Regions from separate parts of the Aeromonas crassostreae genome, predicted to be linked through region 2. Evidence: predicted binding sites of a transcription regulator. Region 2 holds the regulator's gene; the other holds the start of a gene.
The links. The regulator LexA, encoded in region 2, represses DNA repair genes until DNA is damaged. The targets are predictions, from matches to a motif close to ANCTGTNTNNNNANACAGNT.

Region 1: a site for LexA is predicted at 6,951-6,970, ahead of dinB (DNA polymerase IV). Genes of this name have one in related genera too.

The regions. Positions count from the first base shown of each region.
Region 1 is NZ_JBSTYM010000028.1:7,429-23,292, forward strand. Features, by position in the region: gene ACW5W4_RS16735 (hydrolase) at 1-251, shown strand, start outside; gene rlmM (23S rRNA (cytidine(2498)-2'-O)-methyltransferase RlmM) at 328-1,422, opposite strand; gene ACW5W4_RS16745 (DUF423 domain-containing protein) at 1,415-1,801, opposite strand; gene ACW5W4_RS16750 (alpha/beta family hydrolase) at 1,833-2,453, opposite strand; gene ACW5W4_RS16755 (transcriptional regulator GcvA) at 2,446-3,366, opposite strand; gene ACW5W4_RS16760 (methyl-accepting chemotaxis protein) at 3,686-5,827, opposite strand; gene dinB (DNA polymerase IV) at 5,884-6,948, opposite strand; gene ACW5W4_RS16770 (hypothetical protein) at 7,164-7,388, shown strand; gene nqrM ((Na+)-NQR maturation NqrM) at 7,447-7,671, opposite strand; gene ACW5W4_RS16780 (FAD:protein FMN transferase) at 7,681-8,724, opposite strand; gene nqrF (NADH:ubiquinone reductase (Na(+)-transporting) subunit F) at 8,728-9,951, opposite strand; gene nqrE (NADH:ubiquinone reductase (Na(+)-transporting) subunit E) at 9,970-10,566, opposite strand; gene ACW5W4_RS16795 (NADH:ubiquinone reductase (Na(+)-transporting) subunit D) at 10,570-11,202, opposite strand; gene ACW5W4_RS16800 (Na(+)-translocating NADH-quinone reductase subunit C) at 11,195-11,983, opposite strand; gene ACW5W4_RS16805 (NADH:ubiquinone reductase (Na(+)-transporting) subunit B) at 11,973-13,202, opposite strand; gene ACW5W4_RS16810 (Na(+)-translocating NADH-quinone reductase subunit A) at 13,206-14,549, opposite strand; gene ACW5W4_RS16815 (BolA family protein) at 14,972-15,286, opposite strand; gene ACW5W4_RS16820 (methyltransferase) at 15,434-15,864, shown strand, end outside.
Region 2 is NZ_JBSTYM010000024.1:3,450-19,313, forward strand. Features, by position in the region: gene ACW5W4_RS15795 (COX15/CtaA family protein) at 1-505, opposite strand, end outside; gene ACW5W4_RS15800 (hypothetical protein) at 547-1,017, opposite strand; gene ACW5W4_RS15805 (SURF1 family protein) at 1,014-1,745, opposite strand; gene ACW5W4_RS15810 (DUF2909 family protein) at 1,770-1,976, shown strand; gene ACW5W4_RS15815 (cytochrome c oxidase subunit 3) at 1,984-2,901, opposite strand; gene ACW5W4_RS15820 (cytochrome c oxidase assembly protein) at 2,894-3,430, opposite strand; gene ctaD (cytochrome c oxidase subunit I) at 3,432-5,015, opposite strand; gene coxB (cytochrome c oxidase subunit II) at 5,027-6,166, opposite strand; gene lexA (transcriptional repressor LexA) at 6,336-6,965, opposite strand; gene plsB (glycerol-3-phosphate 1-O-acyltransferase PlsB) at 7,169-9,598, shown strand; gene ubiA (4-hydroxybenzoate octaprenyltransferase) at 9,761-10,624, opposite strand; gene ACW5W4_RS15850 (chorismate--pyruvate lyase family protein) at 10,706-11,248, opposite strand; gene ACW5W4_RS15855 (flagellar basal body-associated FliL family protein) at 11,394-11,825, shown strand; gene ACW5W4_RS15860 (hypothetical protein) at 11,898-12,062, shown strand; gene ACW5W4_RS15865 (DUF2799 domain-containing protein) at 12,111-12,449, opposite strand; gene ACW5W4_RS15870 (hypothetical protein) at 12,578-12,700, opposite strand; gene waaA (lipid IV(A) 3-deoxy-D-manno-octulosonic acid transferase) at 12,795-14,054, opposite strand; gene waaF (lipopolysaccharide heptosyltransferase II) at 14,054-15,088, opposite strand; gene ACW5W4_RS15885 (PIG-L deacetylase family protein) at 15,085-15,864, opposite strand, start outside.

The sequences.
Region 1 (15,864 bases), on a different contig from region 2:
AGCACTACTATCAGAGCTGCTCCGGGCTGTCGCTGCTGGCCCGGATCCCGGTGCCGACCCTGATCCTCCACGCCGCCGACGATCCCTTCATGACCCGGGAGGTGATCCCGCGCCCGGAGCAGCTCTCACTCCAGGTGCGTTATGAGCTGAGCCAGCAAGGCGGCCATGTGGGCTTCGTCTATGGTCCCCCCTGGCGACCCCGCTTCTGGCTGGAGGAGCGGCTCGGCCAGTGGCTCGACGAGCAGGAATAGCAGTACTCTCCCAGGAGCAATGCAAAAGACCGGCTCGCGCCGGTCTTCTTGTTTCTGTCTTCTCGGGGTGTCGCCGTCAGATCTTCTCTTCGAGCTTGGAGACCCAGTACTTGTTGTAGACGTGCACCGTGATCTCTTCCCTGTCGTGATAGAGCTGCTTGGCCTGGATCACGAAGGCGTTGTCGATCTGCTTGAGCAGATCCCGCAGCACCTCTATGTTGTGCACCGCCTCGGCATAGCGCTTCTTCATCGGCAGCTTGAGGTTGAACATGGCCTCCTGGCAGTCCCCTTCCCGGAACCAGTCCGCGATCATGTGGGTCACCCGCGCCGGCTTCTCCACCATGTCGCACACCAGCCAGTAGATGTTCTTCTTGCCGGGACGCCAGACGAAACCGTCGTCACGCAGGTGCTTCACCTGGCCCGTCTCCATCAGGGAGGGCGCCATGGTGCCGTTGTCCACCGCAGTCACCATCATGCCGCGACGCACCAGCTGATAGGTCCAGCCGCCGGGGCAGGCCCCCAGATCCACCGCCTTCATGCCGGAGGTGAGACGACGGCTCCACTCCTCCTTGGGCACGAACACATAGAAGGCCTCTTCCAGCTTGAGGCTGGAGCGGCTCGGTGCATCGGCCGGGCAGCGCAGGCGCGGTATGCCCATGTGGAATTCGGAGTTGTTGAAGGAGTAGGAGTAGCCCAGCAGCAGGTGATCGTTGGCCATGAAGAAGGCATGGAACACGGGGCGGTTGCCTGTCTCCTTCTTGGTCAGGATCTCGTTGCTGCGCAGGGCCTGGCGCAAGGGGACGGTGAACTTGCGGCAGAAGGCCGACAGCTCTTTCGCCTCGTTGGTATCGGCGGTTTCCACCCGCAGATCGCCACAGATGGTGTAATCACGGGCCGCTTCGATGATGGGGGAGATCCGATCCGCCACGTCCAGGTCCTTCAGTTCGTGGGTCACCACCAGCATCTGACGGATGAAGATGAGCTCACGGAACGGCAGCTTGCGCGCCAGCAGATCGGCCTGCTCCTCGTCATACAACTCGTATATCACGTAACCGCTGTCGTCCTTGACCCGGGCGAAACCGTAGCATTGCATGTTACTGGCACGCTCGGTGATCTCTGCCGCCGCCTCTTTCTCAAAACCGGGGCGGCAATAAAGCAGCAGATTATTCATTTTTTCCTCCAAGACGACAGCCCACCCAGACAAGGGCGGCCCATCCCAACATAAAACAGAGGCCACCGGCCGGGGTCACAAGCCCCAGCCCCTTGCTGCCAAGCAGCACCATGGCATAAATACTGCCGGAGAATCCCAGGATCCCCAGCGTGAACGCAACGCCCGCCACCGTCACGGCACGGCGGCGCGGTGCACACCAGCCCAGCATCAGCAGGGCCAGGGCATGAAAGAACTGATAGTTGACCGCGCTATGATACGCCGCCAGCTTGGCCGGCGTGACGCCGCTCGCCGCCAGGCCATGGGCACCATAGGCCCCCAGCATGGTTGCCGTCAGGCCAAACAGGCCGGCGAGCACCAACCAGACAGGATGAGTTCGCATCCAGACACTCCTTCTCGACAGGGAAAACGGATCAGATGGCCCCTGCCCCGATGAAGGCCCTGATATGGGCCGCCGCCTGCGCCAGGTTGTCCGACTCGGTCAAACCGCTCGCCTTGCGCGGCTTGAAACCGTGATCGCCATCGGTCAGCCAGCGCACATCGACCTTGGCACAGAAGGGAAAATCGGCCAGCTCGAGGCGGCTGCCGAAGCTGTCGCGCTCCCCTTGCAGCAGCAGGGTTGGCGTCGCGATCGTCTTGAGCACCTCGCCGCGCCAGGCATCGGGCTTGGCGGGAGGGTGGAAAGGATACCCGAGAACGAGCAATCCTGCAGCATTCACCTCATCGGCTATCTCGGCCGCCATCCGTCCCCCCATGGATTTGCCGGCCAGATAGAGCCGGGGATGGGCAAACTCGCGCACCATCTGGCGCCAATGATCCAGCAAGACCGGCTGCCGGTCCGGCGGCCTGCGCCTGCCGTCCTGGGCGCGCTTGTCCATGTAGGGGAAATTGAAGCGAATCACCTCAAGCTCGGGCCCCGCCAGCCGCCGTGACAGCTCGGCGAGAAAGGCGTGCTCCATGCCGGCGCCGGCGCCATGGGCCAGCAGGATGCGCACCGGGGCGTCCGCCGCCCCCTCCCGGATCGGATCAGGCATCGGCCAGCCTCGCCCGGCGACGGGCCTCTTCCTGCTCCACCAGCTCCAGCATCCAGTCGCGAAACGCCACTATCTTGCCCTGATCCGCCTGCTGCTCCTGACACACCAGGTAGAAGGCATTCTTGCTCACCAGCACCTGCTCGAACGGACAGATGAGGCGCCCTGCCTCGATCTCGGGCTGAGCCAGCACGCTGTGGCCGAGCGCCACCCCCTGACCATGGATCGCCGCCTGGATCACCATGGTGGAGTGGCTGAAGATGGGCCCCTGGTTGACGTTGGGCGCATCGATGTCGAGCTGGCGAAACCAGGCCTTCCAGTCGCGGCGGGAGGTGTCGTGCAGCAGGGTGTGACGGGTCAGATCCTCCGGGGTGCGCAGCGGCTTGGGGCCGGTCAGCAGCAGGGGGGAGCAGACGGGGATCAGGTATTCGGTGTGCAGCTTGTCACAGCGCAGCCCAGGCCAGTTGCCGCGGCCGTAGTAGATGGCCACGTCCACGTCATCGGTGAGGGCCCCCTCGTCCATGTCCACCGCCTTGATGCGCACGTCTATGTCGGGGTGGCGCTCGCTGAAACGCACCAGCCGCGGCACCAGCCACTGGATGGCGAAGCTCGGCTGCAGGGAGACGGTGAGGGCCCCCTTGGCGCTGCGGGCCAGCAGCTTGTCGGTGGCCTCCGAGATGGAGGCGAAGATGTCCTTGATGTCGAGGAAGTAGCCTTGCCCCTCCTCGGTCAGCAGCAGGGAGCGGTTCTTGCGCCGAAACAGCTTGATGCCAAGGTACTCTTCCAGCGCCTTGATCTGGTGGCTGATGGCAGCCTGAGTCACGAACAGCTCTTCGGCTGCCCGGGTAAAACTTAAGTGGCGCGCCGCCGCTTCGAAAGCCTTGAGCGCATTGAGCGGGGGTAAACGACGAGACATGACACCAGCCAACGATGAGTTTTTCTAATGGACGGCATTATAATTTGTCGGTTGCGGGCCGACCAGCGAATAAACATAATTCGCCCCGCAATCCGTTGTCATATGGCTCACTTTTTCTGCTCCGTGTGGTTCACATGTGCTTTTTGAGCCGGCTTCCGATTGTGGTGTTGTGTTTCTTCCTCTGCGGGAAGAGGGGTTTTGGCCGCAAGGTTTTGACCCAGTCTGTCATCTGAATGTGTTTGGCGCCTCCCATGGATGGCGCCTTTTTTTGTTGAAAAAATAATGGATTGGCTCCCCATGGTCCGCCGGGGTGCCGCCGTCACACCTTGAACTGACCGACCAGCTGCTGCTGTTGATCCGCCAGGGCGGCCAGGGCCCGGCTGTTTTGGGCCGCGCTCGCCGCCTGCTCGCGAATGCGGTGACTCACGTCGCGAATGTTGCTGACGTTACGGTTGATCTCATCGGCCACGCCGCTCTGTTCCCCCGCCGCCCTGGCTATCTGCTCGTTCATCTGGTGTATGGTGCCCACCGCATAGATGATCTGCTCGAGTACCCGCACCGAGGAGTCCACCTTGCCCAGGGTGAGATCCGCCTGGCTGTGACCGCTCATGATCGCCTTGACCACCCCCTGCGTGCCCGATTGCAGCTGATGGATGAGGGCCTGGATCTCGACGATGGCATTCTGGGTGCGACCGGCCAGGTTGCGCACCTCGTCTGCCACCACGGCGAAACCGCGCCCCTGCTCCCCGGCCCGCGCCGCCTCGATGGCGGCATTGAGAGCCAGCAGGTTGGTCTGCTCGGCGATGCTCTGGATCACGGTGAGAATGTCGTTGATGTTCTCGCTGTTGGCCGACAGTCGCTCCACCTCCGGCTTGGCCTCGCTGATCACCGCCATCAGCCTGGCCATGGCCTCCTGGGTATCGGCCACCACGAACTTGCCCTCCTGGGCGGCGCTGTCGGCCTCATCGGCCGCCGCCACCGCCGCCCTGGCATGGCCCGAGACCTGCAGAGCGGTGGCGCTGAGCTCCTCGAAGGCGGTCGCCACCAGATCCACCTCCTGGTACTGGGCCTGCATCCCCTCGCTGGTGCTGTCAGCCACCACGGCGGCCTCGGCGGCACTGGCCCGGGTGCCGCCCACCGTGGTGATGATGTCGCCTATGGTGACCTGCAGCTTGTCGAGGAAACCGTTGAAACCATCGGCCAGCTCGCCAATCTCGTCACTGCGCTGGATATCGATGCGCTGGGTGAGGTCCCCTTCCCCCGAGGCGATGTCCTTGAGTCGCGCCACCACGGCGCGGATGGGGGCCACGATGCGATGGGCCATCCACCAGATAAACAGCAGGGCCCCCAGGGTGATGGCCCCCCCGACCCCGAGCTGAGACCAGACGCTGTTCCTGGCCTGGGCCGCCAGCTCTCCTTGCAGCTGGTTGGCCGAGGCCAGCACCACGGCGCGGGGCAGATCGATATAGATGCCCCAGCGCTGGGAGGTGCCGCGCATGGCGACCGGCATGAAGCTCTGCAGGCTGGCGCCATCCTGGCTCCACTGGGTGAGGGGCTGGCCCTGACGCAACCAGCCACCGATCTCGGTCAGCAGTGCCTGATCCTGGGCGCCGGGCACCTCCCCGGGGCGGATGTCAAACCCGGCAGCGCCCGCCACCCGGCCACCCTGGCTCAGCAGCAAGATACGCCCCTGGCCCTGATAGAGGGTCTGCTCCATCTCGTGCACCAGCGTCTGCAACCTGGCCAGGGAGATGTCCATGCCGACCATGCCAAGCAAGGCCCCCTCTTCGCGCAGCGGCGTGGTGACCGAGGTCATCAGCACCTGCTCGCCCCCCACGTCGTCCAGATAGGGCTCGAGCAGGCAGAGCGCCTGCTCCCGCAGGCTGCAGCGATACCACTCATTCTGGGGCGTGCCGAACTCATCCGGGCTGGCATCATTGAGGGTCGCCTCGTCCATCACCTCCAGGCTCACCTTGTCCCCCACATGGGCCCAGTAGCTGGAGAAGCGCCCCTTGTCGTTGGAACCCAGCTCGGTCGAGCCCTGGTAGTTGGCATCTTCCCCATCCAGTTGATCCGGCTCGAAGATGGCGTAGGCGCCGATGAGGTTCGGGGAGTGGGTGACCGCGCTGTGCAGCTGCTGGTTGATGGCGCCACGCAGCGCCTCGGAGTGGGTGAAGTTGTCGGCGGCGTTCTGGCGCTGGAACAGCAGGCTCTGGGCCAGCAGGGTGGCCCTGAAGTAGGCTTCGTCCAGATAGCTGGTGATCCTGGCCGCCTGCTCGGAGCCCATGGCCTGCATCCAGCGGGTGGCAGCGAGCTCGGCCTCCGTGGTGGTGGATCTCATCACCTCCTCTTGCATGCGCGAACCGGTGTAGAGGGAGGAGACCACCAGGGTGGCGGCACTCAGCAACAGGGAGCAGCCCGCAATCAGGGTAATGCGCCCCTGGACCGAGAGAGAAAACATGCGAAAGATCCTTTTAGTGCAGTCGTCTTCAGGTTATCGGTGGCAACAACAAAAACTTAACCTCCCGTATCGAGATCCAGGCTGAGCTGGTTCACCTCTCCCTCCCTCGGCAGGCCCACCACCAAACCCAGGAGCCGTATGGGTTTTCCCTCCGCCCGTGCCAAGCCTTCATGGAGCAGATCGTGGAACAGGGTGGCCGAGTAGCCACCGTGGCTGCGGTAGACGCTGGTCTGCTGGAAATCGGCAAACTTGAGCTTGATCCCCTGCCCCATGATCTGGTCGGCCGGGCAACGCTGGCCAAAGCGCAGCTCCAGTTCGGGGATGAGTCGGCTGAGCACGGCCCAGCAGGCCGCCTCGTCATGGACATCCGCGTCCAGGGTGGTTTCCACCCCTATGGTCTTGCGCACCCGGGTCGGCTGCACCTGGCTGTCGTCGTGCCCCCAGATCCGCTCGGCCAGCATGGCCCCCAGCTTGCCAAAGCGCCCCTTGAGCTCCTCGTCACTGAGCTGGCGCGCATCCTCGCACAGATAGAGTCCCTGCAACTCGAGCCGCTCCGCCGTCTTGCGCCCTATCCCCGGGATCTTGCCAAGGGGCAGGTTGCGCACGAACTCATCCACCTCCTGGGGGGCGATGACGAAGAGGCCATCCGGCTTGCGGCGCTCGCAGGCGAGCTTGGCCAGAAACTTGTTGGGCGCCACCCCGGCCGAGGCGGTCAGCCCCAGCTCGGCTTTGATGGCGGCGCGGATTTCCGTCGCCATCAGGGTCGCGCTGCCGCCGCAGTGGGGGCTGGCGCTCACATCCAGATAGGCTTCATCCAGGGAGAGGGGCTCCACCAGATCCGTGTAGCGGTGGAAGATGGCCTGGATCCGGGTCGAGGTCTCCTTGTAGAGGGCCATCCGTCCCGGCAGCAGCACCAGGGGCGGACAGAGCTTGCGCGCCAGGGCGGTGGGCATGGCAGAGCGCACCCCGAAGCGGCGCGCCACATAGTTGCAGGTGGAGATGACCCCCCGCCGGTCCGCCGCGCCGCCGATGGCCAGCGGCACCTCCCGCAGGGCCGGGTTTTCGCGCATCTCGACGGCGGCGAAGAAACAATCCATATCGATGTGAATGATCTTGCGCATGACACTGTACAAATAAACAGTTGATAACCCCATGCTACCCCAGCGCGCCCCTGGATGCCATGCCGGATCCGCGCATGACGCGACCTGGGATGCCCCAATCCCTTCCCCTCGTGCCGGCGCGGCTCAGGAGAGCCCCATTCAGGGGGCCATAGGGGAACCACGGATGCCAGTGAACTAGTCTGCAAGACGCGACAAGGGAAGATTCGGGAGGCGATATGAAGAGAGGATGGCAATATCGGGGGCTGATCGCGGGCTTGTTGCTCTGGCCCATGCTGGGGAGTGCCAAGCTGCATCCCACCGCCGAGTGCCGCTGGTTGCACGACAGGATACTCATACTCAAGCAGAGCATTGCCAGGGGAGATACCCTGGGCACCCGGGAAGAACTGGCCCGCTGGCAGCGGGAGTACCGGGAGAAGGGGTGCACCCGCTACGACTACTGACGGGGCTCCGGCCCTAGGGGTCAAAAAGCCAGGCCATCCGGAGATGGCCTGTTTGCAATCAGATGATCCTGTGCTCTTCCAGCATCTTGCGGCGAGCCTCTTCCTTGGCCATCTTCTGCTTGCGATTGTCGCAGGGTTCCGGACAGTCGCACTCCTTCTCTATCCCTATGGTGCCAAGGCCGCCACAGGAGCCGGAGATGCTCTTCTTCTGGAAGATGTAACCGATGGCCATGCCGACCACCACCAACAGAAACACCCCGAAGGTGATCAGAAAAATCTGCATATTCAATCCTTACCCCTGATTGCGGGTCAGAAATGGCTGGAAGGCGGGAGAGTAAGTCTCCTCGAACCCTTCATCCGTCTTGGTCACCATGAAGATGGCCAGCCCCTGTTCGGTGGCATAGGCCATGCCCTTCTCGGGCCCCATCACGGTCAGCGCCGTGGCCAACCCATCTGCGGTCATGCAGGAGGGGTGGACCACTGTCACCGACACCAGTCGATGGTGGATGGGCTTGCCGGTGGCGGGATCTATGGTATGGGAGAAACGCTGACCATCCATCTCGTAATAGTTGCGATAATCCCCCGAGGTGGCAACCCCGTTGTCACCGACCTGGATCACCTCCTGTACCGAGCCCAGATTGGCGGTCGGCTTCTCGATGGCGACGCGCCAGGGGTGACCCTTGCCGTTGACGCCATTGAGGCGTAGCTCGCCGCCTATCTCCACCAGGTAGTTGCGCGAGCCCCTGGCTTCCAGGTACTCGGCCACCTTGTCCACCCCGAACCCCTTGGCGATCGAGGAGAGATCCACATAGAGATCCGGGATGTCCTTTTGCAGGGTATCGGCATCGGCCGAGGTGATCACGTGCAGATTGCCCAACCCCGTCTTCTGCCGGGTCTGGGCGATCAGCTCGTCGGACGGCACCTTGGTCGGCCGCTTGTCCGGGCCAAAGCCCCACAGGTTGACCAGGGGGCCCACGGTCACGTCCAGCGCGCCCCGGGTCTCGCGGCCCAGATGGAGGGACTCGGTCACCACGCGGGCGGTATCGCGAGAGACCACCACGGGCCGGTTGTCACGGCTCTGGTTGAAACGCGACAGCTCGGACTCGGGCCGGTAGGTGGACATCTGATCGTTCACCCGCTCCAGCAGCGCATCGACCTCGGCCTGGAAACCGGCTTCGTCCTGGATGGCATCGTCCGCCACCTTGATGGAGTAGTAGGTGCCCATGGTGCTGCCGGTGATGTGGATCTCCGGATGGGTCTTGACGTTCTCCTGGCCGCACCCCGCCAAGAAAAAGGCTAGCCCGAAGGCTAGCCAGGTCTTTACAACACTGTGCATGGATTAACCACCAAAGTCATCCAGGAGGATGTTTTCGTCTTCAACGCCGAGGTTTTTCAGCATGTTGATGACGGCCGCGTTCATGACGGGAGGCCCACACATGTAGAACTCGCAATCTTCCGGCGCCTCATGGTTCTTGAGGTAGTTCTCGAACAAGACGTTGTGGATGAAGCCGGTGTAGCCATCCCAGTTGTCTTCCGGTTGCGGATCCGACAGGGCGACGTGCCACTGGAAGTTGTCGTTCTCGGCGGCCAGCATGTCGAAGTCTTCGACATAGAACATCTCGCGCTTGGAACGGGCACCGTACCAGAAGCTCATCTTGCGACTGGTCTTCAGGCGACGCAGCTGGTCGAAGATGTGGGAGCGCATCGGCGCCATGCCGGCACCACCACCGATGAACACCATCTCGGCGTCGGTGTCCTTGGCGAAGAACTCGCCGAACGGACCCGAGATGGTCACCTTGTCCCCGGCCTTGAGGCTGAAGATGTAGGAGGACATCTGGCCGGGAGGAGCGGTCCAGTTGCTGGGGGGCGGGGTCGCGATCCGCACGTTCAGCATGATGATGCCGAACTCTTCCGGATAGTTCGCCATGGAGTAAGCACGAATGATCGGCTCCTTCACGGTGGACTCCAGATCGAAGATCTTGAAGCGATCCCAGTCACCACGATACTCCTCGGGAATATCGAAGGTGTTGTACTTGACGTGGTGAGCCGGGGCTTCGATCTGGATATAACCACCGGCGCGGAACGGCACGCTCTCGCCATCGGGGATCTGCAGCTTGAGCTCCTTGATGAAGGTGGCCTTGTTGTCATTGGAGATGACGGTACATTCCCACTTCTTCACCCCGAAGATCTCTTCCGGCAGTTCGATGTCCATGTCGGAACGTACGGTGACCTGGCAGGCCAGACGCTCGCCATGACGGGCCTCGCCCTTGCTGATGTGATCCAGCTCGGTCGGCAGAATGTCGCCGCCACCGGATTTCACCCGCACCTTGCACTGACCGCAGGAGCCGCCGCCGCCGCAGGCGGAGGAGACGAAGATACCGCTGCCGGCCAGCACGCCGAGCAGCTTGCCACCCGCCGGGCTGGTGACAGCCTTGGCCGGGTCGCCGTTGATGCTGATTGTCACGTCACCCGCGGTCACCAGCTTGGACTTGGCGAACAGAATGACTGCCACCAAGGCCAGCAGGATCACGGTGAACATGACCACACCCAGAATAATTTCCATTTATGATTCCTTTTCCGATTACAGGGAAATACCAGAGAAGGACATAAAGCCCAGCGCCATCAGACCCGCGGTGATGAAGGTGATGCCCAGACCGCGCAGGCCGTCCGGCACATCGGAGTACTTCATCTTCTCGCGGATCCCCGCCATCGCCACGATGGCCAGCATCCAACCGGCACCCGAGCCCACGCCATAGACCACAGACTCCACGAAGTTGTAGTCACGCTGCACCATGAAGGAGACGCCACCGAAGATGGCGCAGTTCACCGTGATGAGCGGCAAGAAGATGCCGAGCGCGTTGTAGAGGGCCGGGAAGTACTTGTCCAGGGCCATCTCCAGGATCTGTACCAGGGCCGCGATCACACCGATGAAGGTGATGAAGCTCAGGAAGCTCAAGTCCAGACCGGAGACCAGGGCACCGTCTTTCAACACGAAGTTGTAGATCAGGTTGTTGGCCGGTACGGCGATGGTTTGCACCACAACCACGGCAATGCCCAGACCCATGGCAGTCTTGACCTTCTTGGATACCGCCAGGAAGGTACACATGCCCAGGAAGAAAGAGAGGGCCAGGTTTTCGATGAAAATCGAACGAATCAACAGACTCAGATAATGTTCCATACCTTAATCCTTCGCCTCCACCTGCTTGGGATCCTTGGTGCGCACGCCCCAGATGATCAGACCAATGATGAAGAATGCACTCGGCGGCAGCAGCAGCAGGCCGTTGGGCACATACCAGCCACCATTGTTTACCAGCGGCAGCAGCTCGATGCCGAACCAGGTGCCCGAGCCCAGGATCTCGCGCACGGTGGCCACGGTCAGCAGCACGGCGCCATAGCCCAGGCCGTTGCCGATACCGTCCAGGAAGGAGGGCAGCGGGGCACTCTTCATGGCGAAGGCTTCGGCACGACCCATCACGATACAGTTGGTGATGATGAGGCCGACGAACACCGACAGCTGCTTGGAGATGTCATAGGCATACGCCTTGAGCACCTGGTCAACCACGATAACCAGGGATGCGATGATCGCCATCTGGGCGATGATGCGCACGCTGTTGGGGATCTGGTGACGGATCAGAGAGATGAACAGGTTGGAGAAGGCGGTGACCGACATGACCGCCAGGGTCATGACGAACGCCGTCTTCATCTGGCTGGTAACGGCCAGGGCGGAACAGACACCCAGCACCTGCAAGGCGATGGGGTTGTTACCGAGCACCGGCGTCAACAGCAGTTTTTTCATTGCGCTATTGTCAGCCATTGTTGAGTTCTCCTGCGCGGATCTTGGCAAGGAAAGGACCGAAGCCCTGGGGGCCCATCCAGAAATCGAACGAGTGCTGGACACCGTTGCTGGTCAGGGTGGCACCGGAGAGACCGTCGATCTCGTGCTCGGAACCTTCAGGGGCATGGCCCTTGATCACCCGCAGCGCAGGTTGGCCGGCCTGATCGAACAGCTTCTTGCCGACGAACAGCTCGCGCCAGGCCGGGTTCTCGACCTCACCGCCCAGACCCGGGGTTTCACCCTGGTCATAGTAGGTGATGCCCTTGATGGTCTGGCCATCGGCCGCGACGGCGACGAAGGCATACATGGTGGACCACAGACCCTGGCCGTACACCGGCAGGATGATGTTGTCGACCTTGCCTTCGCTGTCTTTGGCGAAGAACACCGGCATCAGCTTGGAGATCTGACGGATACCGGCCTTGTCGTCGGCAGGCGCCAGACGAGTGCTTTCGGCCGGGTTCTTGGCTGCCAGCTTGAAATCGAAGCCGTCGGCGTCGCCGTCAACGAATTCGCCCGTGGTCAGGTCGACCAGGCGCGCTTCAATCTTGTCACCATACAGCTTGCCGAGTTCGCTCTTGGCGATGCTGGCGGTATCGATGCCGGCAACGGAGAGGATGTTGCTCTGCTTGTCCAGCGCCTTGTTCAGCTGCTGGGCCGGACGCAGACCCACGGCGGCCACGGAGACCACGATGGAGCAGACCAGGCACAGGCCCGCCACTATGCTGACGGTACCGACGGTTGAATCTTTATTAAACGCCACGACTGATCCTCCGCTTGATGTTCGCCTGCGCCACGAAATGGTCAAACAAGGGGGCAAACAGGTTCGCAAACAGAATGGCCAACATCATGCCTTCCGGGAAGGCGGGGTTCACAACACGGATCAGCACCACCATGAAACCGATCAGGGCGCCGTACCACCACTTGCCCTTGTTGGTAAAGGAAGCGGAGACGGGATCGGTCGCCATGAAGGCCATGCCGAAGGCAAAACCACCCAGCACCAGGTGCCAGTGCCAGGGCATGCTGAACATGGGGTTGGTGTCGGAGCCGATGACGTTGAACAGCAGGGAGGTCACCACCATGCCGATCATGACGCCGGCGATGATGCGCCAGGAGGCGATCCGCATGTAGACGATCATGGCCGCGCCGACGAGGATCATCAGGGTGGAGACTTCACCGATGGAGCCAGGCAGGTTGCCGAGGAAGGCATCCATCCAGCTTATGGCCTGACCGGTGGCACCGTTGATCAGTGCCATCTGGCCACCTTGAGACCATTGGCTCAGGGCGGTTGCGCCGGAGAAGCCGTCAACGGCCACCCAGACGGCGTCGCCGGAGATCTGGCTCGGGTAGGCGAAGAACAGGAAGGCACGACCCGCCAGGGCCGGGTTCAGGAAGTTCTTGCCGGTACCACCGAACACTTCCTTGGCCATGACCACACCGAAGGTGATACCCAGGGCGGCTTGCCACAGGGGCAGCTCGGGCGGCACTATCAGGGCGAACAGGATGGAGGTCACGAAGAAGCCTTCGTTGATCTCGTGCTTGCGGATCATGGCGAACAGCACTTCCCAGAAACCACCGACGATGAAGACGGTGATATAGATGGGGAAGAAGTGTGCCGCACCGATCAGCATCTTGCTGCCGACGCCGGCGACCGCCGGATCCAGTGAGGCCCCCAGCAGGGTGGCCAGGCCATATTGCCAGGAGGCGGCACCGGCGGCGGAGCCGAGGTGCGCGATGGCGGCGATGGCCTGGTTGCCGACGTTGAACATGCCCCAGAACATGGCCGGGAACACAGCCAGCCACACCATGATCATCATGCGCTTCAGATCGAGCGCATCACGGACGTGGGCGGCGTTACGGGTTACCAAACCCGGGGTATAGAAGATGGTGAAGGCCGCCTCGTACAGGGCGTAGTACTTCTCGTACTTGCCACCCGGCTCGAAGTGGTGTTCCATCTTTTCAAGAAATTGCTTGAAACTCATCGCTTAACCTTCCAGTTCGATCTTGGTCAGGCACTCACGCAAGATGGGGCCGTACTCTGTCTTGCCGGGGCAGACAAAGGTACAGAGCGCCAGATCTTCCTCATCCAACTCCAGGCAACCGAGCGCTTGTGCGCTGTCGGTGTCACCGGAGACCAGATCCCGCAGCAGCAGGGTCGGCAGGATGTCCAGCGGCATCACGCGCTCATAGTTGCCGATAGGCACCATGGAACGATCACTGCCGTTGGTGGTGGTGGTGAAATTGATCAGCTTGCCCTTCACCAGGTGAGACAGGGTGGTGCGGGTGATGGAGAACTTGCTGGCGCTGGGGTTGATCCAGCCCAGGAACTCCTTCTCGCGCCCTTCACCCAGTACGCAGACCTGATTGTGGTAACGACCCAGATAGTCGTGCGCCTCATCGGTCTTGGCACCGCTGAGCAGGGAACCGGAGATGATACGGTTCTCGTCGGCACGCAGCTCGTTGTTGGTCAGCTGGCTGATGCAGGCACCCTGACGGGTACGCAGCAGACGCGGCTTGACCACGTTCGGGCCGGCCAGGGCGATCACCTTGTCGGTGAAGATCTGGCCAGTGGTGAACAGCTTGCCGAATGCGATCACATCCTGATAGTTGATGTGCCACTGGATCTTGTGGCTGCCAACCGGATCGATGAAGTGAATATGGGTACCCGGCAGACCCGCGGGGTGAGGACCAACGAAGACCTCTTCCTGGACTTGCGCGACGGAAGCCTGCGGCAGACTGCCTTCGCCCTTGCACACATACACCTTGCCATCCGTCAGGCGGCTGAGCAGGGTCAGACCGTCGATGAAGGCCTGGGATTGCTCCTTGATGATGAGCTCGGCACTGGCGGCCAGCGGGTTGGAGTCCATGGCGGTCACGAAGATCGCGCGGGGCTCGGAACCGACGGCGGGCACCTTGCTGAAGGGGCGGGTACGCAGCGCAGTCCATTGACCTGACTCGACCAGGATCTCTTGCACCTTGCTGCGCTCGAGCTTGACCAGCTCGGCGGAGGCAAAGTGCTCAAAGGTCACCTGCTCGTCAGACCCATCGATGTCGATGACCACGGATTGCAGAATGCGTTTGGCACCACGGTTGATCTCTGAAACTACGCCGGTGGCGGGAGCCGTGAATTTAACGCCAGGGTTCTTCTTGTCCTCGAAGAGCGCCTGACCTTTAATGACGCGATCCCCTACTTTGACAAACATAGTAGGTCGCATCCCCACGAACTCTTCGCCCAGTGTAGCAACACGGGTGATGGCCGGGCCATCGTAGATTACTTGCTCTGGCGCACCCAGCACGGGGATGTCCAGTCCTCTTTTAATTGTAATCATACTCACTTGCACTACCGTTACGGGGAGAGAGAATGGTTAGCGCCGAGAAATACATCACGACGAGTTGTTGAACACACGCGGCACATGGCTAGCTGAATACAAACAAACAACAAATCAGCAACATACAGGGTGTTTCAAAAGCGCTTGAGTTTACCACTTCCGGCTTGATGACTGCCACGCCAAATGGGGAAAATTAACCCCCTATCACAAAATTAGCTTGGGCTGGTGCCCGGCCCGTCGGCATGAAAATCCCGTATGCCGCCGCCGCCGGGATGAAGTACCACCTAAGGGGTATTTACCGAAATCGCGCCGGCAAGATTAGAAAAATTGATGGCGTAGCGTCCAAAAAACGCTCGATAAAATGGCAAGGGGTGACCGCGATGTTAAAAGAACATCACAGCGCCCCGGGCCGCGCCCTGGGTTTATTGGGGGCCCAGCTTGCTGACGCAGCCTGGGGTGCGCGGCGCCATCCCCTTTTGCTGCCACTCCTCGGCCGTATAAGTATGCAGTGCCAGTGCATGAACCGGGCCAGCCAACAGCTCCGCCAGCAACTGGTTGATCTGGCGATGACGGGCGATGAGGCGCTGGCCGACGAAGGCCTCGCTCACGACGATCACCTTGAAGTGGCTCTCGGCCCCCGGCTCGGTGCGGTGCATGTGGCTCTCGTTGAGCACCTCCAGGTGGCTGGGTGACAGGGCCTCGCTGAGGCGGGCCTGGATGGTCTCTTGCATCTTCATGGGGAACTCCGACAGAGGGAAAGGATATGGGCCCTCATTCTATCGGCTTTGAGGAGCAGGGAGAACTTGCACGGCGGGGCGATTGGTGAATCGGGGCGCCGCCGCTAGAATAGCGCCATCCGATCCAGCCGTGAGACAAAGAGTTCGATGCAGACCCACCTCGAGACAGACCATTGCCGCCTGACCCTGCTGCGCTACCCGCGCCAGGCGCAGGATCCCCTGCAGGCCTGGGATGCCGCCGATGAGTACCTGATCCAGCACCTGACCGAGCAGCCTCCGACCGGCAGCGGCCCCGTCATCATCATGAATGACAGCTTCGGCGCCCTGGCCGCCTTCCTCCACGGCCATCAGCCCCTGTGCGTCACCGACTCCTTCGTCAGCGAGCAGGGCACCCTGGCCAACCTGGCGGACAACGGCCTGGATCCGGCCGGCATTCGCATTCAGGACGCCCTGGCGCCGCTGCCCGAGGCACCGTCTCTGGTGATCATCAAGGTATCCAAGTATCAGGCCCTGCTCGAACAGCAGCTGCTGGCCCTGCGCGCCGTGGTCACCCCGGCGACCCGCATCCTGGCCGCCGG
Region 2 (15,864 bases):
GCAGCTGCAGCGTCCGCCCGGGCGCCTGCACCGATGGCGAGGCGTGTGTCGCTGACCAGTGTCTGAGCGCGGCGAGCCAGAGCAAGGCCAATATGGTCATACCGCCCAGCAGATGGCTCAGCACCACCAATGGAAACAGGTTCATGGTCACCGTCAGCATGCCGAGCAACCCCTGACCCACCACCAGTGCCAGCGTCAGCCAGGCGAGCCGTCGGCCCTGCCGTCGGTAGAGAGAGAATAGGGCCTGAGCGAGGATGACAAGCCCGAGCAGGCCAGCGCAATAGCGGTGGATCATCTCGTTCCAGGCGAGGTGGGGTTGCAGCGGGGTATCCGGGAAGCGGCGCTCTGCCAGCATCAATTCATGGCTCTGGCTCGGCACCAGGTGAAAGCCGTAGCACCCGGGCCAGTCCGGACAGCCGAGTCCGGCCTCCGTCAACCGGGTGTAGGCGCCGAGCACCACCACCACCCCCGCGAGCAACAGGGCACACAGACTGATCCAGCGCATATTCCCCCCATGGGCCCAGTGGGCCAGATGGTCTCTTGTTATTATCCGATCCTTGATAACTTCAATAGCTTGCGAAGGTCTGCCAGCAATGCCTCCCCGGCCGCGAGGCCCCCTCCCGCCTCCAGCACTATGGGGTAGCGCAGTATCAGCCGTCCCTGGGGATCGGCGATATAGATGAACCCCTGGGCCAGGCCGCTCTGATTCTCCGCCACCTGGATCAACGGATCGCCGCTCTCGCCGCCCAGGCGCATGGGCACCACCCGCTCCCGCTCCTGGCCAAGCGCCAACCAGCTCTGATGCAGCAGGAAGAGCCCGGCCTCACAACGGGCATCACACACCGCCTGCGTGGGCATGAGCATATGCCAGCGACCCTGTTGGGGAACCTGCCCCTCTACCCACTCCCCTTTCGCCGTCACCCCACCTTCGAACCAGTGCTGGTTCAGCACCAGCCAGGCGATCGCGGGAGAGGCCAGAAAGACCAGCACCAGACCGAGCAACGGCATCATCTTCATTCAACCTCCTTGTCATCGTCATAGGAGGACGCCTTGCGCCACCACCAGAGCGTGAGACCCGCCAGGGTCAGGGTCATGGCAAACCACTGCACGGCATAACCGATGTGGCGCTCGGGGGTCATGGGGCTATCCGGCTTGTGACGCACCAGGTCGGGCCAAGGGCCGCCTTCCTCCAATATCAGGACAAAGGGGAGTACCGGCCGCTGCCACCGTTCGGTCAGCCAGGCGGTGTCTATCGCCTGGACTCGCGTTGGCCACTCTTCCTCTGGGCCGCCGAGACGCAGAGGGGGATGATAGGGGCGCGCCACCCGTCCTCGAATTCGGTACTCTCCTGCCGGTTGCGAAACAGCTGGTATAACCTGACGATCTTCTCCTTGGGGCACCCAACCCAGATCGACCAGCAATAACCCCTGTGCCGTAACCAGAGGGCGTAAAACCTGGTAACCCGGCTGCCCTTGATAAACCTGGTTATCGAGGAAGAGGGTGAGCCCTGGGGCGAATCCCCCTTCCAGTGAGAGCTGATAGCCATACCTGTCCTCCTTGACCAACAGGTCCTGCAGACTCAGTTCAAGCTGGCCACGCTGCTGACCTTGGTCAAGCAGCTGGCGCTTTTGCGCTGCACGAGTCAACTGCCAGCTGCCCAGCCAGACCATGAGCAACCCCATGGTCAAGGCCAGCACCAGCAGGCCAACCCTGCCTTTTGCCCCTGCAAAACCGCCTATAATCATGGCATTACCCTTAGAGTGACGCCCATGATCATCAAATTCCTTATCGTATTGCTGCTCGCCATGGTACTGATTTCCCTGTTCAGGGCCCTGTATCAACTCGTCAGGGGCCAGACTCACCTGCCGGCGAGCCACTACCTGGGGCGCAGAGTGATCTTCTCCGTGCTGCTGGTCATATTGCTCTTGCTGGCCATGATGAGCGGCCTGCTGACCCTCAATCCCTCACCTTTCTGATCACTCTCTAAAGGATATAGACGAAAACAAACAGGCAGAGCCAAACCACGTCAACAAAATGCCAGTACCAGGCGCTCGCTAGGAAGGCAAAGTGGTGATGCGCATTGAAGTGTCCCTTCATGACCCTGAGCCACATGATGGCCAGCATCAGGGTACCCAGGAAGACATGCATGCCGTGGAAGCCGGTCAGCATGAAGAAGGTGTTGCCATAAATGCCGGATTTGAGGGTCAACCCCATCTCGGTATAAGCGTGGTAATACTCAAGCACCTGCAATGACAGAAAGAGGAGGCCGAGCAGTACGGTGCTGCCAAGCAACAGCTTGACCCTGTTGCGATGGCCCCGTTCCAGGGCCTGGTGAGCGAGCTGCAAGGTCACCGACGAGCTGAGCAGCAGCAGGGTATTGATAAGGGGCAGGCCTTGCCAGGGCATGGCCTCGGTCTGGGTCCCCCCCGGAGTGGTCACCAGTGGCCAGATGGCCTTGAAGTCGGGCCAGAGCACTTGGTGAGTGCTCAGATGGTGCAGATGTTCTCCCCCCAGCCAGGGTACTGACAGCACGCGTGCATAGAAGAGTGCCCCGAAGAAGGCACCGAAGAACATGACCTCGGAGAAGATGAACCAGCTCATCCCCTGGCGAAAGGATCTGTCCATCTGTGGGCTGTACAGCCCGCTCATCGACTCGTGGATGACATGGCCGAACCAGCCAAACAGCATGCCCGTGAGAGTCAGGGCTCCCGCCAGCAGGAGCCAGCCCCCGGGGTTGCCATGGCTGATCAGCATGCCGGCTCCCGATGCCATCAGGAACAAGCCAACCGCCCCCATGATGGGCCAGGGACTCTGCGCTGGCACATAGTATCTCGAATCGTTCGCCATTCTCGCCTCCGATACCGGACTCTCGATCCCCTTGCCCGGGGTAAGTTCAACCATTTTGGCCGCCCTGGCCCGCCGCCTTGGTCACGTCATACAGGGTGTAGGATAGGGTCAGGGTATGCAGCTCGGCCGGCAGCGCCTGATCGACATAGAAGTACAAGGGCAACTGGGCCTGCTCCCCGATCGCCAGATGTTGCTGCTGGAAGCAGAAACACTCCGTCTTGTGCAGATAGCGGGCGCCGATCCCCGGCGTGACGGAGGGCACCGCCTGCAACACACGTGCACTGTCGGCCGCGTTTTCAACGTTGAAGTGCGTGCGGCTCAGCTCGCCCGGGTGCACCTTGATGCGCTGCACCACGGGGGCAAACTTGCCCTCGAACCCAGGGAAGGGATAGGCCACCAGCTCCAGCGTCACGGTGCGGCTGCTGTCTATCTCGCCCGTCGCGGCCGTGGCGGCCACGGACGCCGTCTTGCCATTGATCCCCGTGATCCGGCACAGGACGTCATACAGGGGCACCAGGGCATACCCGAAACCGAACATCAGCAGGGTGGCCAGTACCAGTTTGAGAGTGAGCCGGGCGTGCATGTCACTTCACCTCTGGCGGGGTGGTGAAGGTGTGATAGGGGGCTGGCGAGGGAACCTCCCACTCCAGGCCATGGGCCCCATCCCAGGGTTTGGCCGCGGCCGCCTTGCCACCGCGGATGCACTTGATGACCAGGTAAAGAAAGATGAGCTGGGACAGACCAAACGCGAAACCGCCCAGGCTGACGATGCCGTTCACATCGGCGAACTGGATGGAATAGTCGGGGATCCGCCGCGGCATGCCCGCCAAGCCGAGAAAATGCATCGGGAAGAACAAGACGTTGACCGAGATGACGGAGCACCAGAAGTGCCACTGGCCGAGTCGTTCGTCATACATATGGCCAGTCCACTTCGGCAGCCAGTAGTAGGCCGCTGCCATGATGGAGAAGACGGCTCCCGTCACCAGGACGTAATGAAAGTGGGCCACCACGAAGTAGGTGTCGTGATACTGGAAATCCGCCGGTGTGATGGCCAGCATGAGGCCGGAGAAGCCACCCATGGTGAACAACACGATGAAGGCGATGGCAAACAGCATGGGCAGCTCGAAGCTGAGGGAGCCTCGCCACATGGTGGCTACCCAGTTGAACACCTTCACGCCGGTGGGCACCGAGATCAGCATGGTGCAATACATGACAAACAGCTCGGCAAACACCGGCATCCCCGTGGTGAACATGTGGTGGGCCCATACCAGAAAGCTCAAGCCGGCGATCGAGGCGGTGGCGTAGACCATGGAGCTGTAACCGAACAGCGGCTTGCGGGAGAAGGTGGGGACAATGGCCGAGATGATGCCAAAGCTCGGCAGGATCATGATGTAGACCTCGGGGTGACCAAAGAACCAGAAAATATGCTGGAACATGACGGGATCCCCACCCCCTGCGGCATCAAAGAAGCTGGTGCCAAAATACTTGTCGGTCAGCACCATGGTCACCACCCCCGCCAGCACCGGCATGACGGCGATCAACAGGAAGGCGGTCACCAGCCAGGTCCAGACAAACAGGGGCAGCTTCATCCAGGTCATGCCGGGTGCCCTCAGGTTGCAGATGGTGACGATGACGTTGATGGCCCCCATGATGGAGCTGATCCCCATGATATGGATGGAGAAGACAAACAGCGCCGTGCTGTCCGGGGAGTAGTGGGTGGAGAGAGGGGCGTAGAAGGTCCAGCCAAAATTGGGGCCGCCCCCTTCGGTGAACAGGGTGCCGAGCAGGATCAGGAAGGCGAACGGCAAGATCCAGAAACTCCAGTTGTTCATGCGCGGCAATGCCATGTCTGGCGCCCCTATCATCATGGGGATCATCCAGTTCGCCAGCCCGGTAAAGGCGGGCATGACGGCGCCAAACACCATGATCAGGCCGTGCACCGTGGTCATTTGGTTGAAGAAGCCGGGGTCGACCAGCTGCAAGCCGGGTTGAAACAGCTCGGCACGGATCACCATGGCCATGGCGCCGCCGGTCAGAAACATGATGAAGCTGAACCAGAGATAGAGGGTGCCGATGTCCTTGTGGTTGGTGGTCAGCAACCAGCGCAACAAGCCTCTGGGCTGATGGCCATGCTCTGCCTGATGATCGAGATCCGTGACGACACTCATCTTGCTCTCTCCTACATGGATTTGCCCTTGAGGAAGGCGTCGACATCCTTGGCCTGAACCTCGTCACCCTTGTCATTGCCCCAGGCGTTGCGTTCATAGGTGATGACCGCCGCCAGCTCCTGCAAACTGAGCTGCTTGGCGAAGGCCTGCATGGCCGTGCCCGCCTTGCCGTTGAGCACAATATCCAGGTGTCCCGCCTTGGGACCCAGCGCGATCTGGCTGCCCTTGAGGGCGGGGAAAGCGCCCGGAACCCCTTGCCCGTTGGCCATGTGACAGGCGGAGCAGTGGCCAAGATAGACCTTCTCGCCGAGCGCCATCAGCTCATCCCGGCTCATGGTCATCGAGAGCAGCTTCTGCTCTTGCTCCTTGGCCGCCAGCTGCTCGGCCCGCGTCTTGCTCAGCCACTGGTTGAATTCGGCCTCCGGCTTGGCGATCACGACGATGGGCATGAAGCCGTGCCCCTTGCCGCACAGCTCGGCACACTGACCCCGGTAGAGGCCGGGGTGATCGATGCGGGTCCAGGCCTCATTGATGAACCCAGGGTTGGCATCCTTCTTCACCGCAAAGGCCGGCACCCACCAGGAGTGGATCACATCCTGGGAGGTGATGAGAAAGCGCACCTTCTTGCCGGTGGGCAGCACCAGAGGGCGATCCACCTCGAGCAGATAGTTCTCCCCCTTGCGGCGCTTGTTGTCTATCTGCGCCTGAGGCGTGGCCATCAGGCTGTAATACTCGACACCGTCGTCGAAATAGCGGTAATGCCATTTCCATTGGGAGCCCGTTATCTGCACCGTCAGGTCGGCATCGCTGGTATCTTCCATGGCGATCAGGGTGCGGGTAGCGGGTACGGCCATGCCGATGAGGATGAGGAAAGGGATCAGGGTCCAGAGGATCTCGACCCGGGTGCTCTCGTGGAAGTGGGCAGCCTGCGCGCCCTTGTCCTGCCGATGATGCCAGATGGCCCAGAACATGACCCCAAACACCAGCAAGCCTATCAGGGCACAGATGATGAGTATGGTCATGTGCAGGTCGTACACGTTGCGACTGACGGCGCTGACCCCCTCCGTCATGTTGAAGCGCATGCTGTTGCCGAGCGATGACTCGCTCCAGACACACAGAAAGATTGAGAGAGTAATCAGGACTCTTTTCACTCTGCCCCCCATTGTTAGCGCTGCCCTGCCGGGCGTCTCTTCCCCGAGATTGGTCTTGCGTGCCAATCAACAGGCTAAGTAAAGCAGCAAATGAGAATGTGTGAAAAAAGTGTTAAGAAATAAATTGAAAAAACAGCAGGGAATAAAAAGGCCCCGCGAGGGGCCTCAATCACATCCAGTCGGCGTTGCGGATCACGCCGACGGCCAGTCCTTCTATGGTGAGATGCTGGCTCGCCAGGTCGACGGCGATAGGCTGCAACTCTTCGTTTTCCGGCAACAGCCAGACCTGGCTGCCCTTGCGCTGGAAACGCTTGACGGTGACATCCTCATCGAGCCGTGCCACCACCACCTGACCGTTGCGCACCTCCTGGGTCTTGTGCACCGCCAGCAGATCCCCGTCCATGATGCCGATGTTCTTCATGCTCATGCCCTGCACCCGCAGCAGGAAATCCGCTCGCGGATGAAACAACGCAGGATCCACCTGATAGTGGCTCTCGATATGTTCCTGGGCCAGGATGGGCTCGCCGGCCGCCACCTTGCCGATGAGGGGCAGCCCCTGATCTTCGTTGGCCGCCTCCTCTACCTCGTCGAGCAACAGACGGATGCCCCGCGAGGTGCCCGGCAGGATCTCGATGGCCCCCTTCTTGGCCAGCGCCTTCAAGTGCTCTTCGGCCGCATTCGCGGATTTGAACCCAAGCTTCTGGGCGATCTCGGCACGGGTCGGCGGCATACCGGTCTCGCTCATGTTGACCTTGATGAGATCAAGAACCTGAGCCTGGCGGGGAGTGAGGGGTTTCATAAGATTGGCACCTGTCTTTTTATACAGCACACTGGCAGTATATACAGTGTGCTGACCAAGGCAAGGCTCGACTGACAATTGTCGCAGGCAAGGCCAAAATAACCCTGCTCCGGCCCTCATCGGCGGACTCATCGTACCTCTCGGCGACAAGCCCTGCGTGATTTGCTATGCTCACGCCGCATTTTTTTGGAGAGCAGACGCACATGTCCCTCGGGCAGAGTATTTCCAGAGCCATACTGCAGTGGCCGGTCAGCGGCTTGGTCAATCACAAGAGCCTGCCGGAAAATCCCATCACGGAACTCAAGCTGGATCCGGCCAGACCCATCGTCTATGCCCTGAAGACCAGCTCGATCACCGACCTGATGACACTGCAGCAGTGCTGCGAGGATCTCGGTCTGCCGGGTCCCTTCACCCCGCTCGAACTGGGGGGCAGAACCGTGCCACGCTACGTCTGCCTCGATCGGCCGCCCCCCCTGTTCGGCTCACGCAGCAAGCCGCTCCCCTTCCTGCAGGAGTTTCAGCAGCTGCTGGACTTGCACAAGCTGGATGCCGATCTGGATGTGCAGATGGTCCCCGTCACCCTGTTCTGGGGCCGCGCCCCGGGCCGGGAAGGGGAGGAAGCCTCCGGCTGGAACATCATCAGCAGCCTGGCGCCGAACCGTCTCAAGAAGGCGCTCATCGTCATCCTCAAGGGGCGCGAGAACCTGGTGCGCTTCTCCCCGTCGCTCTCCCTACGCCACATGGCGGACAAGCACGGCACGGATCAGGCTATCGCCCACAAGCTGGCGCGGGTGGCCCGCATTCACTTCAGCCGCCAGCAGCTGGCTGCCACCGGCCCCAAGCTGCCCAATCGCACCCTGCTGTTCAGGCAGTTGCTCGATTCCGGCGTGATCCAGCAAGCCATAGAGGAAGAGGCCGGGCGCGAGGGCATCAGCCTGGAGAAGGCCAAGAAGCGTGCCCATGACTACATGGACGAGATCGCCTCCGACTTCTCCTACCGGCTGATCCGCCTCGGTGAGAGCTTCCTCGGCTGGCTGTGGAACAAGCTCTATCGCGGCCTTTCGGTCAACGGCGCCGAACAGGTGCGCCAGCTGGCGCAGGAGGGACACGAGATAGTCTACGTCCCCTGCCATCGCAGCCACATGGACTACCTGCTGCTCTCCTATGTCATCTATCACCAGGGCATGGTGCCGCCCCACATAGCGGCAGGCATCAACCTCAACTTCTGGCCGGCGGGCCCCATCTTCCGCCGCGGCGGCGCCTTCTTCATTCGCCGCACCTTCAAGGGCAATCCGCTCTACAGCACCGTCTTTCGCGAATACCTCAACCTGCTGTTTGCCAAGGGCTATTCGGTGGAGTTCTTCACCGAAGGGGGCCGCTCGCGCACCGGCCGCCTGCTGCCCCCCAAGACCGGCATGCTGGCGATGACCCTGCAGGCCATGATGCGCGGACTGGACAGGCCGGTGACCCTGGTCCCCGTCTATCTGGGCTACGAGCACGTGATGGAGGTGAACACCTACCACAACGAGCTCAAGGGCAGCCGCAAGGAGAAAGAGAGCTTCCTGCAGGTGCTCGGCATACTGCGCAAGCTGCGCAACTATGGCCGCGGCTTCGTCAACTTCGGCGAGCCGCTGACTCTCAACGGCTATCTCAACGAACACGTGCCGACCTGGAAGGAGCATATCGGCGAGGAGGAACGCCCCGAGTGGATGGCGGGCACCGTCAACCAGCTGGCCGAACTGCTGATGACCCGGATCAACGATGCCGCCGCCGTCAACGGCCTGACCCTGAGCGCCCTGGCACTGCTGGCCGCCGAGCGCCATGCCCTGACCCGGGACGAGCTGCAGACCCAGATCAACACCTATCTGGATTTGCTCAAGCAGGTGCCCTACAGCGAGCGGAGCACGCTGCCCCAGGACAACGCCAAGGATCTGCTGGATCAGGCGATGGAGCTCAACAAGTTCGAGGTGAGCGAGGACAAGCTGGGCCAGATCGTCAGCCTGGACCGCTATCAGGCGATCCTGTTGACCTATTACCGCAACAACATACTGCACCTGTTCGCCCTGCCCTCCCTGGTGGCGGCATTGATTGAGCGCTGCGAGGGGATCTCCCGCGGCGAGATCGTCGCCCGCTGCGTCGACATCTACCCGCTACTCAAGACAGAGCTGTTCCTTCGCTACCAAGAGGAGGAACTGCCGGAGCTGGTCGATGCCCTGCTGGCCGAGCTGCAACGCCAGCAGCTGATCGAGGCGCGCGATGGCGGCTACTGGGTCAATCCGGGCAACCAGATGCGCCTGCTGCTGCTGGCCGAGAGCATCCAGGAGACACTGCAACGCTACGCCATCGTGCTGACCCGCATGCTGGCCCAGCCCCACATAGAGGCGGAGCAGCTGGAGGCGGACGGCCTGATGATGGCGGAGCGCCTCGGCACCCTGCACGGCATCAATGCTCCCGAGTTCTTCGACCCCAAGCTGTTCAGCACCCTGATCCACACCCTGCGCAGCGAAGGTTACCTGGATCCGGGCTGCAAGCCGGATCTTGGCCGCTTCCAGGCCCTGGCCGACAACATAGTGCCGCTGCTGAGCAACAAGATCCGCCGCACCATACAGGCGGGCAACCGGCAGCCAGGCTGATCATGCCAGCCAATGAAACAGGGCCCCAGCACGGGGCCCTGTTTCATTGATGCTCCTATCACCCGCCTGTCCGCCTCTTGCAACCCATCCACGTGAGCATCCGTCAGAAACGACCAGGGCCGCATCCTGCGGCCCTGGCATCGAGATGGCGCAACCGGCCGGTTACCAGTAATGCAGTACCAGCCCGGCAAACACCAGGGCCCCGACATAGTTGTTGTTCAGGAAGGCCTGGAAGCAGGCCTCCCGCTGCCGCTCCCGGATGAGCCGCTGCTGGTAAACGAACAGGACGGCGGCACCCAGCAGACCCCAGTAATAACTGGCCCCCAGCGTCATCAGCTGGCCTGTTCCCAACAGGATCAGCAGGGTTGCCAGCTGCAGCAGGCCGATGATCAGCTTGTCGAAACGGCCAAACAGGATGGCACTCGACTTGATGCCGAGCGTGAGATCATCATCCCTGTCCACCATGGCGTACTGGGTGTCATAGGCGATGGTCCACAGCACATTGGCCAGGAAGATGAGCCAGGCCGCCGGGGGCAAGGCATTGGCCGCCGCCGCATAGGCCATGGGGATCGACCAGGAGAAGGCCAGACCCAGCACCAATTGGGGGATGGGGATGAAGCGCTTCATGAAGGGGTAGCAGACCGCCAGCACCAGGGCGGCGAACGACAGGGCTATGGTCAGCGCATTCTGGGTCAGCACCAGGGCAAAGGAGAGCAGTGCCAGCACGGCAAACAGTGCCAGCGCCTCCCTCGGGCTCACCTTGCCCATGGGCAGGGGCCGCCCCGCGGTGCGCTTCACATGACCATCGAAATGACGATCCGCGTAGTCGTTGATGACGCACCCCGCCGAACGCATGGAGAAGACCCCTACCACGAACACCAGCAGGGTGCCGAGCGCCGGCACGCCCCCGGCCGCCAGCCAGAGCGCCCACAGGGTGGGCCAGAGCAGCAACAAGGTGCCGATCGGCTTGTCTATCCGTGCCAGCTGGACATAGGCCAGCCCACGCTCCTTGGTCAATACAGTCACAGCAACTCCTTGTTTTAAACTGGAATATCAAGAGAAACGGCGATAGGCGCGCCAGGATCCCACGCTATTGTGGTTCCTGGCTCAATCCAGCCACGACGGTGAGGGGAGATCGGTCAGCACGAGGCCGGGCAAGAGCACCTCGTGCACCAGCAGGGGCCAGCCATTGAGATAGAGGCGCGAGCGCCGCCCCCAGAGCGACAGTGGTTGGTCCTGTGCATCCGTCAACGTGAAACGGGCCAGTTGCAGGCCATCCCGCCGGGCGGGAGCCGCGCCGAAGAGGCGCTCTCCCAGGGGCTGATCCCCCAGCCGATCCAGCCCAGCCCCCGTCAGCGCCGCCTCGGCAAACAGGGTCCATCCCAGTACCGCGGGCCCGTTATCGCCATGCAGCAACACCTCCCGTCGCAGGCCGGCATCGACCCCCAGCAGGCCCTGTTCGTCCGGGGCCAGCCCTTGCAGGTGGTGACCAAGCAGCTCGAGAGAGAAGTGGTGGTTGTGGCGGCGCAGGCGCGCCGTCATGGAGCCCGCGTCGAGCAGCCAGGGCGCGAGTCGCGCCGGTGGCTCGGCCAGCACAGGCAGCAACCAGTCACTGGTCCGCGTGAGGGGAACAGTCAGCTCGGATTTCACCGCATCACCATCCAGAGAGTTCCGTCATCAGGTTAAAATCGGGCTTATTATCGGTAAATCGATCGAAAAATGTAAGGAAATCCGTGCTTGACGCCCCAGCGGCCAACATCAAAAATGGGGCATCTCACCAGTCTGAGTCCCTACCATGCCCAATGTATCGCAACGCGTTCGCCAGCTCGTCCCCTTGCTGCTCGCCCTCCTGGCCAGCCCGGTCTGGGCGGCAGACCCCGCCGCCGATGCCACGACCCAGCAGGATGGGGTCGCCTACCACCCGATGGAGCCCGACATCATCACCAACTATCTGAGCGAGGGTAAGACCCTGGGCTATGTGAGGGTCACGGTCGAGCTGATGGCCGACAATCACGGGGACCTCAAGCTGCTGGAAGTGCACGATCCCCTGATCCGCGACGCCATCATCCGCCTGATGGGCAGCAAGACAGCGGAGCAGATCAAATCCCTCGCCAGTCGTGAAGAGCTGCGCAAGGAGTGCGAGGCCAGAGTCAATGAACTGCTGGTGCGCGAAACCGGCAAGAAGGCGGTCAAGGAACTGATCTTCACCAAGTACCTCTATCAGTGAGGTCGGCGCCTGTATTCGCAATGCAAATTGATTAGAATACGGCGAAGTCATAAGCCAAGGTGATCGACGCGGATGGGCAACAAGACCCTGTGTGAATGGCGCCGCCATGAGATCCCGTTCGATCTCAAGACGCTGCGCAAGATAGTACGCAAGCCCAAGTTCGTCTGTGGCAAATGCGCCCGCAGCGCCAACGACAAGGCTTACCTCTGCCAGCCCTTGCGGCTCAAGGAGAAGTGACTCGCCGCCAGCGAATGCGGATTGCCCTGACCAGCTGACCAGGCCGGGCTACTGATCCGTCCACCCCTGCCTACCCTGGGCAAACAGCTTGCGCGCCTGGGCATCGTTGGGACAGACACCGCGATACTCCTCCCCGGAGCGACCGGCCAGATAGAGGTGCTCGGGACGACAGTACCAGGCGAGCCCCTTCTGGTGGCCCTGTGACCACAAGGCATCATCGACCCTGTCGCCACAGCGGGTCTGGTGAAATGCGACCCGCTGGGCGGTGAATCCCAGCTTGCCATCGGCTTCCCCCACCCCGTCCCAGGGTTGCTCGCACGGGTCGTCCGAGTTGGAGACGCAGCCGCCGAGCAGAGCGGCGACGCAGAGCATGAGTAATGGGCGCATCTTGATCCTTGAGCGTCATTCGGGCTTTCATTCTAGCGAGCCAGTCTCCCGCCACCAAGCCCGGTTTTCACCCACCACCAACAAATCAGGCGGGCCAAGGGCCCGCCTGATTTGTTTACCGTCTGGCCTCACTGGTCGTCGAAGTCGTCGTCAAACTGCCAACTGTCGTCGTCCAGCTCCTCCAGCTGCTCCTCCCAGGATTCCGGCTCCCAGTCATCGTCGAGCTCGTAATCCGGCTTGTGTCCACCCATGCTCATTCTCCTTGGACAGTGCACCCGCTCTCAAAGTCTATCCAGAAAAATGGGGCTCGCCAGTGCGCGATGGGCGGACTCCCGGCCGGGCAATTCAGTCGAGCCCGTCCAGGCAACGGGACAGGGTGCGAGCCAGCGCCCCCTGATTGCGCAGCACCACGGCGCGGGCCTGCTCCCCCCGCTCGCGACGCTCCTGCTCATCGGCCAGCAGGGTGCTCACCTTCTCCCCCAGCTCGTCGCTGCGTGCCACCACGATGGCGCCGCCCTGGGCCACCAGCTGGCGAGTGATGTCGCTGAAATTGAAATAGTGGGGCCCCGTCAGGCAAGGTTTGCCCAGCGCCGCGGGTTCCAGCAGGTTGTGGCCACCCACACCGACCAGGCTGCCTCCCATGAAGGCCACATCGGCCGCCGCCAGCATCGACGGCAACTCGCCCATGGTGTCCCCCAGATAGACGCCGTCCTCCTCGCGGATCGGGTCGCCGCCGCTGCGCCGCACGCAGCCGTAAGGGGCGCACAGCTCGGCCACCCGATCGAAGCGCTCCGGATGGCGGGGCACCAGGATCAGCAAGGCCGAGGGATGGCTAAGCCGCACCCGATCGAAGGCGGCCAGTACCTGCTCATCCTCTCCCTGATGGGTGCTGGCGGCGATCCAGACCGGCCGATCTCGGCCCAGCGCCTGGCGCAGGGCTAGCCCCTTGCTCAGCACCTCGTCGCCGAACTGGATGTCGAACTTGATGGAGCCGGCCACCGCCAGCCGTTCACGGCCGATGCCGAGTCGATGGAAGCGATCCGCGTCATCCTGATGCTGGCAGAGCAGCAGGCCAAGGGGGCGACTCAGGGCATCGAAGGCCCCCTGGAAGCGGCGGTAACGCCCGCAGGAGCGCTCCGAGAGCCGGGCATTGATGATGGTCACCGGCAGGTGGCATGCCTCGCAGGCCGCCAGCCAGTTCGGCCACAGCTCGGTCTCCATCACCCAGAGCGCGCGAGGCTTGAAGGTGGTCAGAAACCTTGAGACGGCCCAGGGATAGTCGAGGGGGGCGTAGCGATGCATCACCAGATCGCCGAGCCTGGCCGCCTGTTCGGCGCCGGTGCGGGTGGTGGTGGTGAGCAGGATCGGCAGATCCGGGCGCTCGGCCTTGAGGGCCCGGATCAGCGGGCTGATGGCGAGGGTCTCCCCCACACTGACCGCGTGGATCCAGAGCGGCGCCTCCTGCCCGGTGGCAGGTGCCCGCCCCAGGTGCTCGCGCCAGCGCGCCCCGAACCCGGGCTTGCCACGCCTGGGCCGGTAGAGCGCCAGCAGCGCCAGGGGCAAGCCCAAATGGATCAAGAAGTTATAGAGCAGTCGATAGCCCATCAATCGCCCAGCTCCAGTCGCTTGCCGGCCTCGATCACCTGCTCGGGCGGCAGATCGTTGAGGCATTTCAGATGGCCGAACTTGCAGGTGCGCTTGAAGCAGGGGCGGCACTCTATGTCGGTGTGCACTATCTCGACCCTGTCCGCCAGAGGCGGCGTATAGAGCGGCGAGGTGGAGCCATAGACGCCGATCAGCGGCCGGTTCAGGGCCGCGGCGATGTGCATCAGGCCCGAGTCGTTGGAGATGACCTGGCGGGCCAGGGCCATCAGGTCGATCGCCTCATGCAGGCTGGTCTTGCCTGCCAGCACATGGCAGTGACTCTGGCTGCGGGGATTGAGGCTGGCCCGGATCTGGTTGGCCACCTCCACATCCTTGCCGGAGCCGAAGATCCACACCTGCCAGCCCTCGTCGAGCCGGATCTGGGCCACGGCCGCGTAGTGGCGCTCCGGCCAGCGCTTGGCGGGGCCGAATTCGGCCCCGGGACAGAGCACCAGCACGGGGCGGGCGTTATCCAGTCCGAGTCGCTCAAGCGCCTTGCTCTGGTTGATGAGATCCACATTCAGGGCCGGGTGGGGAATGGCCGGGATATCGGCCCGGCTCTTCATCTGCGCCTTGGGGTACGCCAGGGCCAGATAGGCCTCCACCATCAGCGGGAAGGCGGATTTGTTGCTGCGCAGGTCGTTGAGCAGGCCGAAACGATGCTCCCCCTTCCAGCCGGTTCGCACCGGTATCCTGGCAAACCAGGGGATGAGCGCCGACTTCAAGGAGTTGGGCTGGATGATGGCCTGATCGTACTGCTCGGCGGCCAGCTGCTTGCCGAGCCGGCGCCGCTCTCCCAGCTTGAAGTCACCGTGGCCGAGGGGCATGGGCACCGCCTTGTCCACCTCCGGCATGCGCGCGAGCAGGGCGCCGCACCAGGCCGGCGCCATCACGTGCAGCTCGCAGCCGGGGTGGTTGGCCTTGATCGCCTTGTAGAGGCTCTGGGACATCACCATGTCGCCGACCCAGGAGGGGCCGATCACCAATATCTTCATGCTTGTTCTGTTCCTGCGTCTTGCAACACGCCTCTCACGAAGTCTTCGCCGGCCACCCAGCTGAACACCTCATGGGCCTTGATATGGGTCTGAAAATAGCTGTGCAGACCATAGTGATGATACCCATCCCGTCTGACGGTGCGCCCCCACCAGCGCTTGAACCGTTTCTCCAGCCTGTCCTTGGCGTGCAGGTCGTGCATCGTCTCCATGGCCACCACCTTCTCCTTCTGGCGTGCCAGCGACAACGGGTGGCTGTAGCAGCGCCAGGGCCCCAGCGGCGAGGTCTCCTGCTGCCAGGGCGGCAGCGTGGTGCCCGCATGCTCGGGTCCATAGGGGAAATCATGGACCCGGCGCAGGTGATTGGCATAGAGCAGCACCCGGGCCGGCACCTGGCCGCTGCGCCGGATCGCCAGGGCCAGGGCACGGGCCGTGGCCACATGATCCCCATGGGGGTCCACTTCGGGATGGGTCACCAGCACGGTACTGGGTCTGATCTGGGTCAGCAGGGCCGCCAGATCGGCCAACAGCAGCGCCCCCTGGTTGTCCGGCTGCTCATCTCCCGGCAACGGCCGGGGATTCCAGCGCCGAAACGGCGCCGGGGTCAGCGCAGGCAGCTGACCATGGGCCACCCTGGCCTCCGGGTCGGCCACCAGCCTTGCCAGGCTGTCGTTGAAATAGCCCAGGCAGAACAAACGGGCGGCACTCACCCCGGCCAGCAGCGGGGTCGTCACGCTGTTCCAGGCCCGGATCACCCCCTTGCGTGCCGAGGCGCTCGG